DNA from 4 places in the Streptomyces sp. NPDC031274 genome. Region 2 is predicted to be linked to each of the others. Evidence: riboswitches for the same ligand, from Rfam matches in the RefSeq annotation. Region 2 holds a riboswitch; each other region holds the start of a gene.

Region 1 (4,204 bases), on a different contig from region 2:
CCTTCACGCCCGACCCGCCTCCATCTTCGTCCGCGCGGCCACCGCCGCCGGCGTCCCCGTGACGATCGCCAAGGCTGACGGCAACCCCGTGAACGCCGCCTCCATGCTCGCGGTGCTCGGTCTGGGCGCGCAGGGCGGCGAGGAGATCGTGCTCGCCTCCGACGCCGAGGGCGCGGACGCCGCTCTCGACCGTCTGGCGAAGCTGGTCGCGGACGGTCTCGAAGAGCTCCCCGAGACCGTCTAGCCAGTAAAGACTGGTACTCATACGCCGAAGGGCCCGCCCTGAATAGGGGGCGGGCCCTTCGGCGCTTCTGTTTCCAGCTACCGAATATCAGAGCCGCATTCCCTGAACGTGCCGCATTCGGGCAGCCGAAATAATCCCCCGCCGAATAGCACTTCTTTGTATACGGCGCCTCTGTTAATGCCGGAGGCCCACCGTGTTTACGGCATGTTGCGAATCCCTCACACGATCACGTCCCGCGATTCGATGACCTTGCGGGGGAAAGCGCAGCCGGTGCGCGGCCGTCGCCCGTTCCGCGTGGGCCGCCGCGAGCGACCTGGCCCGTTCCGCGTCCCCGCGGGCGACCGCGTCGACGATCGCGGCGTGCTCCGCCCAGGACTCCGCGGGAGCGGCCGATGTCTCGACGACGTACATCCAGGCGATCTTGTGCCGGAGCTGGGTGAGCAGCGCCGTGAGGCCCGGGCTGCCGGACGACTGGGCGAGCGTCTCGTGGAACCAGCCTCCCAGGGAGCGCAGGTCGTCGCTCTGACCGCCCCTCGAACGCTCCTGACCGAGCCTGACGAGGCCGCGCAGGACCTTCAGGTGCGCCTCCGTGCGGCGCTGAGCGGCGCGGGCCGCGCCGAGCGGCTCCAGGAGCATGCGTATCTCCAGGAGGTCGGCCGCCTCCTGCTCGGTGGGCTCCGCGACGCACGCGCCCGCGTGCCTGCGCGTGACGACGAACCCCTCGGCCTCCAGGGTGCGCAGGGCCTCGCGCACGGGGACGCGGGAGACTCCATAGCGGCGTGCGAGCAGTTCCTCGGTGAGCCGGCCACCCCGTTCGTAGACACCGGAGACGATGTCGTCCCGGATGGCCGTGCATACCGAGTGCGCGGGAATGCGCATGACCTGACCTCCGCCTTAATCCCCGCGAAACGCGGTCGATCGACGCCTTTTCAGTGACCCTATTGCAGAGCGGCCGAATTTCCGATGGCAGGCCGAAATCCATGGATATATTTTGGCCAAAGGCGATCGGCGCGGGTACGGGTACGGGTACGCGCGGGTACAGGTACGGCGGTACGGCGAAAGCCCCGGCTCTCGATGAGCCGGGGCTTTCGGTGGATCAGCGTGCGGTGGATCAGCCTTCGGTTGATCAGACGCCGACGTCGTGCGAGCGGAGGTACGCGATCGGGTCGATGTCCGTGCCGTAGTCCTCGCCGGTGCGGGCCTCGAAGTGGAGGTGCGGGCCGCTGGAGTTGCCGGTGGAGCCCGAGAGGCCGATCTGCTGGCCCGGGGTGACGGCCTGGCCGACGGTGACGCCGAGGGACGACATGTGGCCGTACTGGGTGTACGTGCCGTCGTTCATCTTGATGACCACGTTGTTGCCGTAGGCGCCGCCCCAGCCTGCCTCGACGACGGTGCCGGAGCCGACCGCGTGGACCGAGGTGCCGGACGCGGCGTGGAAGTCGATGCCGGTGTGGCTGCCGGAGGACCACATGCCGCCGCCGGTCTGGTAGCCCGTGGAGACGTACGAGCCGGTGATCGGGGAGACGTAGCTGTTGAGGCGCTTGCGCTCGGCCTCGCGAGCGGCCCGCTCCTTGGCTTCGCGCTCCTTCTTGGCCTTGGCCTTCGCCTCGGCCTCGGCCTTGCGCTTGGCCTCTTCAGCCTTCTTCTTGGCGGCTTCTTCGGCCTTCTTGGCCGCTGCCGCGTCGTCGGCTGCCTGCTGCTGGGCGGCGGCCTGCGCGTCGACGCTGGCGGCGAGCGAGTCGCCGACGGAGATCGCCTGGGTGAGGCCGGTGTGCTCGAGAGCCACGGCGTCGTCGGCGGCAAGGGCCGGAGCGGCCAGGCCTCCTATGACACCAGTGGTGGTGAGGGCGGCGACGCCCGCCACGTTCGCGGTCGTACGCGTGATGCGGCTCGGGCGACGGTGCTTCCCGGTGGCACGGGTGAACGCCATGTAGCGGCTGATCCTTTCCTTCCTTCTCGCCTACCGGGTTAGCTGACGGGTTCGGAGCAGGAAGGTCTCCTACGAGTCCCTCGCCTCACGGCAAGGTTCCCGATTCACCCCAAGGGGACATGTGGGTCCCCGGCTCCCCTGGCTCGCGCCGTACGGGGACTCGGCGATGACTGTCCGGTGCCGCGGGTGCGGCGTACTGCATGACGAACAGCCGGATCGACGCTAAGCGGGGCGCTTTCAAACGACAAACGGATCAGAGCTTTTGTAGCGCACGCCACAGGGCAGACACGTAACCTCCATACTAATTCGGACATATGAGGACCCCAGTGGCAAATTCCAGCCACTGGGGTCCCGATATGTCCTGACTGTCACTCAGCTCGTGACCACACTCACTTCACCGATGCCGAGCGCCCTGACGGGCTCCTCGATCTGCGCGGCGTCACCGACGAGCACCGTCACCAGGCGGTCCTGGGGGAAGGCGCTCACCACGGCGGCGGTGGCCTCCACGGTGCCGGTCGCGGCCAACTGGCGGTACAGCTGCGCCTGGAAGTCGTCCGGAAGGTGCTGCTCGACCTGATCGGCGAGGGTGGCGGCGACGGACGCGGCCATCTCGTACTTGAGCGGGGCGACGCCCACCAGGTTCTGCACGGCGACATCGCGCTCGGCGTCCGTCAGACCCTCGGCGGCGAGGGTGCGCAGCACCTTCCACAGGTCGTCGAGGGCCGGTCCCGTGGACTCGGTGTCCACCGAGCCGCTGATGGCCAGCATCGCGGCACCCGTGCCGTCCGGGGCGGAGCGCAGGACCTGGGCGAACGACCGTACGCCGTAGGTGTATCCCTTCTCCTCGCGCAGGACGCGGTCGAGTCGCGAGGTGAGGGTGCCGCCGAGGCAGTACGTGCCGAGCACCTGCGCGGGCCAGACGCGGTCGTGCCGGTCCGGTCCCACGCGGCCGATGAGCAGCTGCGTCTGGACGGCTCCGGGGCGGTCCACGATGACGACGCGCCCGGTGTCGTCGGCGGTCACCGGGGGCACCGGCCGCGGCTCGGCGGTGCCGCCCGTCCAGGCGCCGATGGTGTCGGCGAGGACGGCGTCCAGGTCGACGCCGGTCAGGTCGCCCACGACGACCGCGGTGGCCGTGGCGGGACGCACGTGCTTCTCGTAGAAGGCACGCACCGCCGCCGAGTCGATGGCCGTGACCGTCTCCTCGGTGCCCTGGCGGGGGCGCGACATGCGCGACGTCGCGGGGAACAGCTGCCGGGAGAGCTCCTTGGCGGCGCGGCGCGCCGGGTTGGCGGCCTCGTGCGGGATCTCGTCCAGGCGGTTGCGTACGAGGCGTTCGATCTCGCTGTCCGCGAAGGCGGGGGCGCGCAGGGCGTCGGAGAGCAGGCCGAGCGCCTTCGGGAGGCGGGAGACCGGGACTTCGAGGGAGACGCGCACGCCGGGGTGGTCGGCGTGCGCGTCCATGGAGGCGCCGCAGCGGTCGAGTTCCGCGGCGAAGTCCTCGGCGGAGTGCTTGTCGGTGCCTTCGTTGAAGGCCCTCGCCATGATCGTGGCGACGCCGTCGAGGCCCGCGGGCTCGGCGTCGAGCGGCGCCTCGAGGTGGATCTCCACGGCGACGACCTGCTGGCCGGGGCGGTGGCAGCGCAGGACGGTGAGGCCGTTGTCCAGGGTGGCGCGCTCGGGCGCGGGGAAGGCCCACGGCCGTGCGGTGCCCGCCTGGGGCTGGGGGTGGAACTGCATCGTCGCGGCCTCGGTCACTTCGCCGCCTCCTCTTCGTCCTCGTCGGTGGCTTCGGCGCCTTCGGGGGCCGCTGAGCCCTCGGTGGGCTCGTACACGAGCACCGCGCGGTTGTCGGGGCGCAGGCGGGCCGCCGCGGCCGCCTTGACCTCTTCCGCCGTGACGTCGAGGACGCGCTTGACGGCGGTCAGGGCGAGCTGCGGGTCGCCGAACAGGACCGCGTACCGGCACAGTTCGTCCGCGCGTCCCGCCACCGTGGAGAGCCTGTCGAGCCACTCGCGCTCCAGTTGTGC
Region 2 (4,204 bases):
TGGGGGACGGCACCGCGGGAACCGTCGCGACGAGTGCGCTGTTCGTGGTCTCGGGGCTCGTCGCGCTGGTCGGGCAGCTGAGGATCACGGACCTGTGCCGACGTACGTGGACGCGGGAGCAGTGTCTGGTCGCGGGGCTCGGGCTCCTCGGGGCGTCGTTCCTGCCGCCCGCGCTCGGCGGATCGGGGTACGTCGGGGTCGCGGGGCTGCTGGTGTGCGCGGCGGGGCTCGCGGGGGCGACGGCCGTGCTCTACCCGTTCGAGATGGAGACGGTCGTCGCGCTGTCCGGCGACCGGTGGGTGGCCACGCACTACGGCCTCTACAACACGGTGTGCGGCATCGGCATCACCGCGGGGAACCTCGCGACCGGCACGCTCCTCGGCGTCACCCGGTCCGCGCCCGCTGTGCTGTGGCTCGGCCTCGCGGCTCTGGGCGCCACCTGCGCGCTCGCCCTGCGCGGCCTCTCCCGGACGGGCCGCCTCGCCCCGCAGCCGGTCGGGGCGCCCTGACCCGGGCTAACCCGGTCGGCCCAACACAGGTCGCCCCGCGCCGTCGCTCCGGGAACCCTGGACGAGGACGAGCGCGGTCATGGATCTGGTCCTGGCCGCGGGATTCGGCAGGAGAAGACCGGTGGGGCAGCGAGGAGGAAGCGGCGGCCGAGGGGAGGGGGCGGCGGGCATGGGGTCGGGAGAGCGTGCGAGTGCGGGCGCGGGTGGCGGGAAGCGTGCGGGCGCGAGCGGCGGGAAGCGTGCGGGCGCGGGTGGCGGGAAGCGTGCCGACGGCAAGTCCGCGAGTCGAGGTCCAGGCAGTCGGGGCCCCGGCAGTCAGGGTCCAGGCAGTCGAGGTCTTGGCAGCAGAGGTCCCGGCAAGCGGCCGCGCGGGGCTTCCGGCAAGAGCCCCACCGTCCGGCACGAACGGGCGTTCGTACGGGCGCTTCCGCTGCTGCTCATCGTCGCTGGGATCGTCTACGACACCGTGACCCCGCCCCAATTCACCGCCGCGCCCCTCTTCACCGCCGCCCCGCTCATCGCCGCGCCCTTCTACTCGCTGCTCAGCACCACCGTCATCGGCCTCTGTGCCTCCGTCGCCGTGCTCGGCCTGCACTTCAGGGCCAACACAGGCTCCGACGTCGATGCCGTCACCGAGGTGTTCACCGTGGTGACCGTCGCCGTGCTCGCCGTCCTCATCAACCGCGTCGTGCGCCGCGGCGACGAACAGCTGGCCTCCGCCCGCTCCATCGCCGAGGCCGCCCAGCGTGCCGTACTGCCGCAGCCGGATCCCCGGATCGGCGGGCTCGATGTCGCGGCGCGGTACGAGGCAGCGGAGGCCGACGCGTTCATCGGGGGTGATCTGTACGCCGTTCAGGACACCCCGCACGGCGTACGCGTCATCGTCGGCGACGTACGGGGCAAGGGCATGGGCGCGGTGGCGGCCGTCGCCGTCGTCATCGGGGCGTTCCGGGAGGCCGCCGAGCAGGAGAGCACGCTGGAGGCGGTGGCGCAGCGCCTGGAGCGTGCGCTCGCGCGTGAGGGCACGCGGCGCGACGGGCTCGACGACTTCGAGGGGTTCACCACCGCCATCCTCGCGGAGATCCCGCACAGCGACGGTCTCGTACGTCTCATCAATCGTGGGCACCCGGGGCCGCTGCTCCTGCGCGGCGACGGGCGGCTGTGTGTCCTGTCGGCGACCGAGCCCGCGCTGCCGCTCGGGATGGGCGAACTGGGCGCCTGGCCGGACCGCGCGGACGAGACGGAGTTCCCGCCGGGGGCGATGCTCCTGCTCCACACCGACGGGCTCTCCGAGGCGCGTGACAGCCGGGGCGAGTTCTACGATCCTGCCGCCCGGCTCGGCGGCCGGATCTTCCCGGGACCCAATGGCCCGGACACGCTCCTCGCCACGCTGACCGAGGAAGTGCGGCGGCACACCGGGGGCGGGACGACCGACGACATGGCGCTGCTCGCGGTGCGGCGGCCGTTGGTGACGGGTGACGGTGACGGGTGACGGCGACGGGTGACGCCAGAACCGATGCCACAGGGACCGATGCCGCAGGAACCGATGCCACGGGGACCAATGCCACAGGGACCGATGTCACAGGCCGTGACTGAAGGACACCGCTCCGCATAACAACTGACGTACCGTCAAGGGGATGTGAAGCTCCGGTGTGTGAAGAAGTGGGGTCAACTCGCCCCGTTCCTACCCCCGGTGTCCCGGTAAGTACTGGCCAGATCCGTTAACGATCAACTGGAACAGCTTGGAATACGACCCCGCTGTCTATTAACGTTCGATAACGCAGCGCGGTCGTCCCAACCGACACTCGAGTCGGCTCCGCGCGCACGCGCCTAATCCCGCAAGGGAGCCGGGGAACCACTAATTGGGGTGAATCGGTCATCTGTGCATCCGTGCCAGATGCTCGTAGGAGACCTTCCTGCTCCGAACCCGTCAGCTAACCCGGTAGGCGAGAAGGAAGGAAAGGAGTGCGCCCCGGTGGCGTCCAACCGCCCTGCCCCCCAAGGCACTTATGTACCGAATGATGACGATTTCGGCGGGTACGACGACAATTCCTGGGAGGAATGGAATCCCACCGAGGAGTCCGTCCGCCCGGTCCGCGGCAGGCACCGCGTCCACAAGCGGGGCGGTGGCGGGCTCGCCCGCAGCTCCACGGTTCTCGGTGTAGGCGTCATCGCCGCCGTCGGCGCGGGCGGCATCGCCACCGCGCAGGGCGGCAAGCCCCCGGTCTCCATAGAGATGCCGGACCTCTCGGCCGTCACGGACTCGCTGCCGGAGGCCAAGTCGCTCCCGGGCGTGGGGTCCTTGATATCCGACGGCTCCGATTCCTCCGACTCCGCCGCCGCGGAGAACGGCGTCGCGGTGGCCGCCGCGCCGCTGAGCGCCGCCGGTCTCAGCACCACCGACGCCGAGCAGGGCTCCACGGACGCGGGCGAGGCGCTGCGGGCCCGCATCATGGAGCAGGCCGAGAACCAGCAGGACCAGGCGGACGACGCGGTCCAGAAGGCGGCCGAAGAAGCCGCCGTCAAGCAGGCAGCCGCACAGGCCGCCGCCAAGCAGACCGCGGCCGAGAAGAAGATCGCCGCCGAGAAGGCCGCCGCGAAGAAGAAGGCCGAGGCGGAGGCCAAGAAGAAGGCCGAGGCGGAGCGCCTGGCCAAGCTCGCGAAGAGCTACACACTGCCCGTCGGCTCGTACACGCTCACCGGCACCTTCGGTCAGCCCGGCTCCATGTGGTCCTCCGGCTACCACACGGGCCTGGACTTCGCGGCTCCGACGGGTACGCCGATCAAGGCCATCCACTCCGGCACCATCAAGGAGGCCGGCTGGGCGGGGGCGTACGGCTACCGCACGGTCCTGGAGCTCGACGACGGCACCGAGCTGTGGTTCTGCCACCAGTCGTCGATGAGCGTCAGCGTCGGTCAGAAGGTCACCACCGGCGAGGTCATCGGCCGCGTCGGCGCGACCGGCAACGTGACGGGGGCCCACCTCCACCTGGAGGTCCACCCGGGCGGCGACTCGACCGGGGTGGACCCGGCGGCGTGGCTGCGCGGCAAGGGCCAGTCGCTCTGATCGACCTGCTTTGATCCGGTCTCCGGTCGCTCTGACCGACCCGCTCCGATCTGGTCGCTCCGGTCCACCCGCTCTGATCCGGTCACTCTGAAGCAGCCTCCGAACTCCGGCGGTCCTGGCGACAACCCCCCGACGTCAGGGCTGCCGGTTCGGCGCGCCCGCTCTTCTCCGGTCTGGTGCCGCTGTACGGAATGCGACGCTCTGTAAGGGCGTTGTCTTCCTCATGACTTCTCTCCGCAAGCTCGGCTCGTCCGACCTCGACGTCTTCCCGCTCGCCCTGGGCGGCAATGTCTTCGGCTGGACGGCAGACTAGGCGCAGTCCTTCTCCGTGCTCGACGCCTACACCGCCGCCGGCGGCAACTTCATCGACACCGCCGACGTCTACTCGGCCTGGGTGCCCGGCAACAAGGGCGGCGAGTCCGAGCACGTCATCGGCGACTGGCTCGCCGCACGCGGCAACCGTTCCGACGTCGTGCTCGCCACGAAGGTCGGCGCCCACCCCGATTTCAAGGGTCTGTCCGCGAACACCATCAAGTCCGGTGCCGAGGAGTCGCTGCGCCGCCTGCGCACGGACTACATCGACCTCTACTACACGCACTACGACGACCCGACCGTCTCCGTCGAGGAG
Region 3 (4,204 bases), on a different contig from region 2:
AGGCCCTTGGCCGTGTGCAGCGTCATCAGCGTGATGACTCCGGAGCCGTCGTCCTCCTCGTCGGGAATCTGGTCCGAGTCGGCGACGAGCGCGACCCGCTCGAGGAACGCGGAGAGCGTGCCCGAAACGCTTGTGCCCGCGCCCGCGTCTTCCTCTCCACCGCCGGTTCCGTCCTCAGTCTCGCCCTCGGCCGCCCCTTCGGTCTGCCCTTCGCCGTCCTCGCCGTTTTCGCCGTCCTCGCTGCCGCCACCGCTGTCGTGTTCGAACTCAAGTGCCACGGCGGCGAGTTCCTGGAGGTTCTCGATGCGCGTCTCGTCCTGCGGGTCGGTCGAGGCCTGCAACTCGGCGAGATACCCGGTCCGTTCGAGTACGGCCTCCAGGACGACGGCGGGGCCCGCGCCGGACTCGACGATGGTCCGCAGTTCCTCCATCAGCACGTTGAAACGCTTGACGGCGTTCGCCGAGCGGGCCGCCATTCCGTACGCCTCGTCGACGCGCTGCAGCGCCTGCGGGAAGGAGATCTTCTCGCGCTGCGAGAGCGCGTCGATCATCGCCTCAGCGCGGTCGCCGATACCCCTCTTGGGTACGTTGAGAATGCGCCGCAGCGGTACGGAGTCCTCCGGGTTGGCGAGCACCCGCAGATACGCGAGGACGTCCCGGACCTCCTTGCGCTCGTAGAAGCGGACGCCTCCGACGACCTTGTAGGGCAGGCCTACGCGGATGAAGATCTCTTCGAAGACACGGGACTGCGCGTTCGTCCGGTAGAAGATCGCGACGTCGCCCGCCTTCGCGTCGCCCGCGTCGGTGAGCCGGTCGATCTCGTCGGCGACGAACTGCGCCTCGTCGTGCTCGGTGTCGGCGACATAGCCGGTGATGCCCGCGCCCGCGCCCGCGTTGGTCCACAGGTTCTTGGGGCGGCGGCTTTCGTTGCGTTCGATGACGGCGTTGGCCGCGGTGAGGATCGTCTGCGAGGAGCGGTAGTTCTGCTCCAGGAGGATCGTCGTCGCGTTCGGGTAGTCCTCCTCGAACTGGAGGATGTTGCGGATCGTGGCGCCGCGGAAGGCGTAGATCGACTGGTCCGCGTCACCCACGACGCACAGCTCGGCGGGGTCGTCCCCCTCGCCTCCGGAGGGGCCGACCAGCTCGCGCACGAGGGCGTACTGGGCGTGGTTGGTGTCCTGGTACTCGTCGACCATCACGTGCCGGAAGCGGCGGCGGTAGTGCTCGGCGACGTCCGGGAACGCGCGGAACATGTTGACCGTCGTCATGATCAGGTCGTCGAAGTCGAGGGCGTTCGCCTCGCGCAGCCGCGACTGGTACATCGCGTATGCCTGGGCGAGCGTCTTCTCGAAGCCGTCGGCGGCCTGTCCTGCGAAGGTCTCCTCGTCGATCAGTTCGTTCTTCAGGTTCGAGATCTTGGCGCTGAAGGACTTCGGCGGGAACTTCTTCGGGTCGATGTCCAGGTCACGGCAGACCAGGGCCATCAGGCGCTTGGAGTCGGCGGCATCGTAGATCGAGAAGGAGGAGGTGAAACCGATCGTCTTCGACTCGCGGCGCAGTATGCGCACGCACGCGCTGTGGAAGGTCGACACCCACATCGCGTTGGCCCGCGGCCCGACGAGCTGCTCGACGCGCTCCTTCATCTCGCCCGCGGCCTTGTTCGTGAACGTGATCGCCAGGATCTGCCCCGGGTGCACGTGCCGCTCGGCCAGGAGATACGCGATGCGGTGCGTGAGGACCCGGGTCTTGCCGGAGCCCGCGCCCGCGACGATGAGCAGCGGGGTGTCCGCGTGCACGACTGCCGCGCGCTGGTTCTCGTTAAGACCGTCGAGCAGGGCTGCCGGGTCGAGCACGGGGCGCGGGGCGCCGTCGCGGTAGTGCGCGTCCCGGGGTGCGGGCGCGTCGAACTTCCCGTCGAACAGATCATCCGGAACGGACTCCGGAGCACTGTCCTCGGGCGGCGGCGGGGGCTCTTCCTCCGAAGCCCGCGAGGGCTTGAGGTCCGCCAGGAAGCTGTCATCAAAGAGGCTGCTCATCGCCTCCCGAGTCTAGGCGGCCCCACTGACAACCCGCTCCGGGTTCCGGCCACGTCCACTCACGAACGTCCACTCGTCTACGCCCTGCCCACGCCCGATCACCCTCCGCCACCGCATGGCGTGTCCGCATCAAGAGCTTCGTAAAGTCACGAAAATGTATCGGGCATATCGAACATCAACCTTCACACGAGCCACACGAGTTGGCTAGCGTGCTGCGTGGGCTGCTCGTACTCCCACCGGCGAACCCCGCCGGGAACGGGTGGCCTCCGCCGAGTTCGATCTCCTCGGAGCCGGGGACCCACGATGAACTTGGGGTGAATCGGTCCCGTACGAAGTACGGGACTGTAGGGCAACCTTCCGGAACCACCCGCCCGAACCCGACAGCTAACCCGGTAGGCGGTCTACGGAAGGAGTCGCCTCCCTTGGCGTCGCACCGCAAGCCGCGGACCCGCATGGCCGGCCTACGCGTCACCCCCGCCATCGGCATCACGACGGCCGCCCTCACCTCCGTGGCCCTGCTGTCACAGAGCGCGCAGGCGGCACCGTCCGCACCGCAGAAGCCCAGCCTCGAAGAGGTCCAGAAGAAGGTCGACGACCTCTACCATCAGGCGGGCGTGGCCACACAGAAGTACAACTCGGCCAAGGAGCGCACGGACACGCAGCGCAAGAAGGTCGACACCCTTCTCGACGACGTGGCCCAGCGCACCGACAAGCTGAACGAGGCCCGCCAGGAGCTGGGCGCGTTCGCCGCGGCGCAGTACCGCACCGGCGCCGTCTCCGAGACCGCCACGATGATGCTCGCCGACGACCCGCAGGGGTACTTCGACCAGAACCATCTGTCGGACCGCCTGACCGCGCGCCAGAAGAAGGCGGTCGACGACTACCAGACGAAGCAGGCCGCGGCGACGAAGCAGCGCACGAAGGCCGCCAAGAGCCTTCAGACGCTGAGCGACTCGCGGGACGACCTCAAGGCGAGCAAGCGGACCGTCCAGAAGAAGCTGGGCCAGGCGCGCACGATGCTCTCGAAGCTGACGGCCGAGGAGAAGGCGCGGCTCGCGGCGATCGAGAAGAAGAAGGAAGAAGCGGCCAAGCGCAAGGCCGCCGAGCTGGCCCGCAAGCAGGAGGCCGAGGCGGAGGCCAAGCGCAAGGCGGCGGAAGAGGCCGCGGCGAAGGAGCGCGAGAAGAACAAGGAGACCCCGGACACCGGCTCCGGTTCCGGTTCCGGTTCCGGTTCGGACGCGGGTTCGGGCTCCGGCTCCGGCTCCGGCAACACGGACAGCGGGTACGCGGCGAAGGCCGCGAAGGTCATCGACTTCGCCGAGGCACAGATCGGCAAGCCGTACGTGTGGGGCGCCACAGGACCCGACTCCTACGACTGCTCCGGGCTCACCCAGGACGCGTGGAAGGCCGCGGGGATCTCCCTGCCGCGCACGACCTGGGACCAGGTCAAGGTCGGCACGACCGTGAAGACCGCCGACGCCAAGCCCGGCGACCTGGTCTTCTTCTACGACGACATCAGCCACGTAGGTATCTACATCGGCAACGGCAAGATGATCCACGCCCCGAAGCCGGGTGCGAACGTCCGCACCGAGTCGATCTACTACATGCCGATCCACAGCGTGGTACGGCCCGCGTAACCCTCACGACCGTCACACGAGAAAACGGCCCTCCACGCGCGCGTGGAGGGCCGTTTTCCGTGAGTGGGGGGGCGGGATCAGGTCCACAGCACCGCGATGAAGATGTTCGCGACGGTCAGAAGACCGACGGCGCCGAACATCCCCTTGTCCACCTTCTCCTCGTCCCGCTTCACGTAGACCAGCGCGAGGATCACGATCAGCACGGCCATCTTGATGCCGATCTTGAGGTTGTTGACCGGGTTGTCGTCCGCCTGGTTGAGACCCACCAGGACGACGCCCGTGACCAGCATCGTCAGCGCGCCGTGCAGCATCGCCGGGTTGAAGCGGGCCGTGCCCTCGCCCATCTGCTTCATCTGAGTGAGGAAGCCACCCAGGAGGGAGGCGATGCCGATGATGTGCAGGCCGACGAAGAGGTGGGTGAGAACGTCCATGAGCCGGAGCCTAGCCGGGGCCATATCACCACTCCGTAGCCAGGTGGGCCCCAAGCGCCGCATCGGACACACGCCTACGGGAAGGGCGCTCGGTCCGGTG
Region 4 (4,204 bases), on a different contig from region 2:
GTCGTCGCCCACGAGCTGGACCTTCTCGCCGAGCTTCTCGGTGATGACGTTCCAGCCGGCCCAGTCGTCCTCGAACAGCGGGTCCTCGATGGAGACGAGCGGGTACGAGGCGACGAGCTCCTCGTAGTACTCGGTCATCTCGGCGGCCGAGCGGGACTTGCCCTCGAACTCGTACGAGCCGTCCTTGTAGAACTCGGACGCGGCGACGTCGAGCGCGAGCGCGATCTGCTCACCGGGGACGTAACCGGCCTGCTTGATGGCCTCGAGGATGAGGTCGAGCGCGGCGCGGTTGGAGTCCAGGTTCGGGGCGAAGCCGCCCTCGTCGCCCAGGCCGGTGGCGAGGCCCTTGTCCTTCAGGACCTTCTTCAGCGTGTGGTAGACCTCGGTGCCCCAGCGCAGGGCCTCGGAGAACGACTCGGCGCCGATCGGCGCGATCATGAACTCCTGGATGTCGACGTTCGAGTCGGCGTGCGACCCGCCGTTCAGGATGTTCATCATCGGAACGGGCAGCAGGTGCGCGTTCGGGCCGCCGAGGTAGCGGAAGAGCGGCAGGTCGGAGGCCTCCGACGCGGCGTGCGCGACGGCGAGCGAGACGCCGAGGATGGCGTTGGCGCCGAGCGAGCCCTTGTTGTCGGTGGCGTCGAGGTCGAACATCGCCTGGTCGATCAGGCGCTGCTCGGTCGCGTCGTACCCGACGAGCTCCGGGCCGATCTGCTCGATGACGGCGAGGACGGCCTTCTCCACGCCCTTGCCGTGGTAACGGTTGGGGTCACCGTCACGGAGTTCGATGGCCTCGAAAGCACCGGTGGACGCACCGGACGGAACGGCGGCACGACCCGTGCTGCCGTCGTCGAGGCCGACCTCGACCTCAACCGTGGGGTTGCCTCGGGAGTCCAGGATTTCCCGGGCTACGACGACGTCGATGGACGGCACGAGCATCTCCTTCTGGGATGTGACGCGGGTACGCGGGGCGTTGGCCTCGCGGACATGAGCCTAACCGGCTCCCGGGCAAGAGCGAGCCGAGCGACCGCCCGGTGGACAAACCGAGAGCAAAATGTTTCCGAACGGAACAAAGCAGGGAGGGCAACGAAACCCGCCCCGGTGCGTACGGGGGATACGCGCACCGGGGCGGGGAGAGCAGCGCCCGAAGGGGCGCGGGGAACTGCGCGAAGCGAGCACGAAGCGCCCGCGGAGGAAGACAAGCCCCGCAGGCGCCCCGCCAGAACTAGCTGAGGTGCAGCTGCTGACCCGGGAAGATCATGTCGGCGTTGTCGATGATGTCGCCGTTGAGCTTGTACACCTTGTGCCAGCCGCCCTTGACGTCCTTCGCCTCGGCGATCTTGGAGAGGGTGTCACCCTTCTTGACCTTGTACTCCCCGTCACCCTTCTTGACCGTCTTACCGGTCGGGGTCTGGACGGTCTTCTTGGACTCGGTCTTCGGAGCCTCGGTCTTCGGCGCCTCGGCCTTCGGAGCGGCCTGCTGCGGCTGCTCGGTCTGGGCGCTGGGCTCGTTCTTGGGCTGCTCCTGGGTCTGCTGCGGGGCGCTCTCCTGCGCACCGCCACCCTCGTTGGAGGCACCCGAGAGGCCGACGCCGCAGCTCGGCCAGGCGCCCTTGCCCTGGCCCGCGAGGACCTTCTCGCCGATCTCTATCTGCTGGGCCTTGGAGGCCTGGTCGGCGCTGGACGCGTACTTCGTACCGCCGTACGCGGCCCAGGTGGACGACGAGAACTGCAGGCCGCCCGTGTAGCCGTTGCCGGTGTTGATCGACCAGTTGCCGCCGGACTCGCACTGGGCGACGGCGTCCCACTCGGAGTTCGTCGCCGCGGAGGCCGAGCCGGCCGCCATCAGCGGGGCTGCGACCGCGACACCGGTGACGCCCGCGAGCGTGGCGACACGGGTGGCCTTGGACGGGCGGCGGTGCTTGCCCTTGCTGGAAAACAGCATGAGTGATCCCCTCACCGACGCCTGCGAGGTGAGCTGTCGGGTTCGGGCCGATGAAGTTGCCCGGCCGCGCTTCCTTGAGCGCGACTTAACCCCTAGCCGTTCCCGTCCGTTCCTCCGCATCGCTCTCGCGATGCTGAACGGCCGGGCCCGGCGGAAACCTTGGTTCCCCCGCTCCTGCCTACGGCGCTTGCGCGACGACTGTTCCCGAACGGCCGTTGGCAGGACTCGGCGTACCGACCGGCGGGGCCCGCTGTGGCGAGCGGTCACGACCGTAGGCATGGGATCGGTCGATTTCCAAAGACGATCAGGGCTTCTGAGACCCATCTCTCACTTGCACCAATCCAGACATCAGGCGCAAAGCGAGTCGCCAACTTCCCCTACTTTTCGCCCAAATCGAGGCTCTGACCGGGAAGGATGAGGTCGGGGTCGGAGCCGACGGCCTTCTCGTTCTCCGCGTACAGCTCGGTCCACCCGCCCTTCACGTCGAGGTCGTCGGCGATGGCCCAGAGGTTGTCCCCGGAGCGGACCGTGTACGTCCCGTCCGAGCCGTTCCGCTGACGCTCGTCGCCACGGGAGGCGTGCCGACCCGAACCCTCGCGGGAGTCGTCGCCGGGCTGCTTGCCGTCCGCGCTGTCGCCGCGGTGGCGGCCTTCACCCTCGCCGGTGGTGGGGGTGGCGGTCGGCGAAGTCTCATCGCTCTGCCCGGACTTGCCCGAGCCATCGGAATCACCCGACTCGCCCGAATCACCCGACTCGTCGTGATTCTTGTCTCGCGCCTCGTCGCCGGAGCCGGACTTGTCGGTCTTATCGGCCTTATCGGTCTTGCCAGACTCACCGGAAGGCTTCTTGGAGGACTCGCCCGAGGACTTGTCCGAAGACGTGGCACTGTCCGAGGGGTCGGCCGACTCGCTCGGCGACGCGCCCGGCTCATCCGAGTCGTCCGAGTCATCCGAGTCGCCGGGGTCGGCCGACTCCGTCGACTCGTCGGAAGGCGTCGTCGTGATCGGAGCGCCCGGGTCGACGTCGGCGGCGGCGCCGTCCTGAGTGAGCCCGGCGACCGGCGCGCAGCTCGGCCAGGCCTTGGTCCCCTGGTCGTCGAGAACCTTCTCGGCCACGGATATCTGCTGCGAGCGGCTGGCCTGATCGGCGCTCGGCGCGAAGTCGAGGCCGCCGTGGTCCTCCCAGACCCGCTGCGACAACTGGAGCCCGCCGTAGTACCCGTTGTCCGCGTCCGCGCTCCAGGATCCGCCGCTCTCGCACTCCGCGAGCTTGTCCCACGTGGCGGCGTCCGCCGCGCTCGCGCTGGTGGCACCGAGCAGCGGGATGGCGATGGCCGATCCTGCGACTCCTGCCGCGACGATCAGGGCCGGGGCCTGGCGGGGGCGTCGGTGACGACCATTGCCGGAGAGCATGCGGTTGCCTTTCGCGTGACTGGAGCGACGACAGCGGCACGGGATGCCGAGTCGTCGGTGAACGTAGCGGGAGTCGAACGCTTGTCACAAGTCGATGCAGCGGAGATCACGTGAAAGTCACAGTCTTGACGGCATGTCAGCTGGACGGCGTTTCAGATGCCTGATATTTGCTCTGCTGTGCGGGCGCGAACTCCACGGGCAGCGTGCGGAGTCCACGCATGATGAGCCCGCCACGCCATCTCAAATCGTCAGGTTCCGCCGCGAGTCGCAGGTCAGGGAGGCGCCGCAGAAGCGTCGCGAGGGCGGTCCGCCCTTCGAGCCGGGCGAGCGGTGCGCCGAGACAGTAATGAATGCCATGGCCGTAGCCGAGGTGTTGGTTGTCGCGGCGGGAGAGGTCGAGCGTGTCCGGCCGGTCGAAGCGTTCCGGGTCACGGTCGGCGGCGGCGAGGACGACGAGGACGGGGTCGCCGACGGCAATGTCCTCCCCTCCCACGGTCAGCCGCTCGGTGGCGAACCGCCAGGTGGCGAGTTCGACGGGCCCGTCGAAGCGCAGGAGCTCCTCGAGCCCGGTGTCCAGGAGACCGGTGTCGCCGCCCCTGAGGGAGCCCTGGAGCCGCTCGCGCTGTTCGGGGTGGGTGAGGAGGGCATAGGCGCCGTTGCCGATGAGGTTCACGGTCGTCTCAAAACCGGCGAAAAGCAAGATAAAGGCCATTGCGGCGGCCTCGTTCTCCGTGAGGTGCTCGCCGTGGTCGGAGGCGCGGATGAGCCCCGAGATGAGGTCGTCGCCGGGTTCGAGGCGCTTGCGGTGGATCAGCTCGGCGAGGTAGCCGCGCATCTTCTTCACGGA

Evidence for each region. A riboswitch is a leader RNA that binds a small molecule or an ion and turns the genes downstream of it on or off. The one in region 2 is predicted to bind cyclic di-AMP.
Region 1: it holds a riboswitch for cyclic di-AMP, as region 2 does, so the genes downstream of both, ACZ5CR_RS02435 (M23 family metallopeptidase) here and ACZ5CR_RS42445 (M23 family metallopeptidase) in region 2, are expected to answer to the same signal.
Region 3: it holds a riboswitch for cyclic di-AMP, as region 2 does, so the genes downstream of both, ACZ5CR_RS37170 (C40 family peptidase) here and ACZ5CR_RS42445 (M23 family metallopeptidase) in region 2, are expected to answer to the same signal.
Region 4: it holds a riboswitch for cyclic di-AMP, as region 2 does, so the genes downstream of both, ACZ5CR_RS28165 (transglycosylase family protein) here and ACZ5CR_RS42445 (M23 family metallopeptidase) in region 2, are expected to answer to the same signal.

The regions. Positions count from the first base shown of each region.
Region 1 is NZ_JBVIHP010000001.1:531,354-535,557, forward strand. Features, by position in the region: gene ACZ5CR_RS02425 (HPr family phosphocarrier protein) at 1-244, shown strand, start outside; gene ACZ5CR_RS02430 (GntR family transcriptional regulator) at 419-1,123, opposite strand; gene ACZ5CR_RS02435 (M23 family metallopeptidase) at 1,371-2,174, opposite strand; cyclic di-AMP (ydaO/yuaA leader) riboswitch at 2,187-2,350, opposite strand; gene ACZ5CR_RS02440 (M16 family metallopeptidase) at 2,547-3,932, opposite strand; gene ACZ5CR_RS02445 (M16 family metallopeptidase) at 3,929-4,204, opposite strand, start outside.
Region 2 is NZ_JBVIHP010000049.1:6,772-10,975, forward strand. Features, by position in the region: gene ACZ5CR_RS42435 (MFS transporter) at 1-509, shown strand, start outside; gene ACZ5CR_RS42440 (PP2C family protein-serine/threonine phosphatase) at 679-2,001, shown strand; cyclic di-AMP (ydaO/yuaA leader) riboswitch at 2,327-2,473, shown strand; gene ACZ5CR_RS42445 (M23 family metallopeptidase) at 2,485-3,576, shown strand; partial or broken gene ACZ5CR_RS42450 (aldo/keto reductase) at 3,800-4,204, shown strand, end outside.
Region 3 is NZ_JBVIHP010000032.1:42,106-46,309, forward strand. Features, by position in the region: gene ACZ5CR_RS37165 (ATP-dependent DNA helicase) at 1-2,036, opposite strand, end outside; cyclic di-AMP (ydaO/yuaA leader) riboswitch at 2,294-2,450, shown strand; gene ACZ5CR_RS37170 (C40 family peptidase) at 2,459-3,673, shown strand; gene ACZ5CR_RS37175 (hypothetical protein) at 3,751-4,104, opposite strand.
Region 4 is NZ_JBVIHP010000019.1:73,213-77,416, reverse strand. Features, by position in the region: gene eno (phosphopyruvate hydratase) at 1-933, opposite strand, end outside; gene ACZ5CR_RS28165 (transglycosylase family protein) at 1,226-1,945, opposite strand; cyclic di-AMP (ydaO/yuaA leader) riboswitch at 1,949-2,141, opposite strand; gene ACZ5CR_RS28160 (transglycosylase family protein) at 2,323-3,357, opposite strand; gene ACZ5CR_RS28155 (cytochrome P450 family protein) at 3,494-4,204, opposite strand, start outside.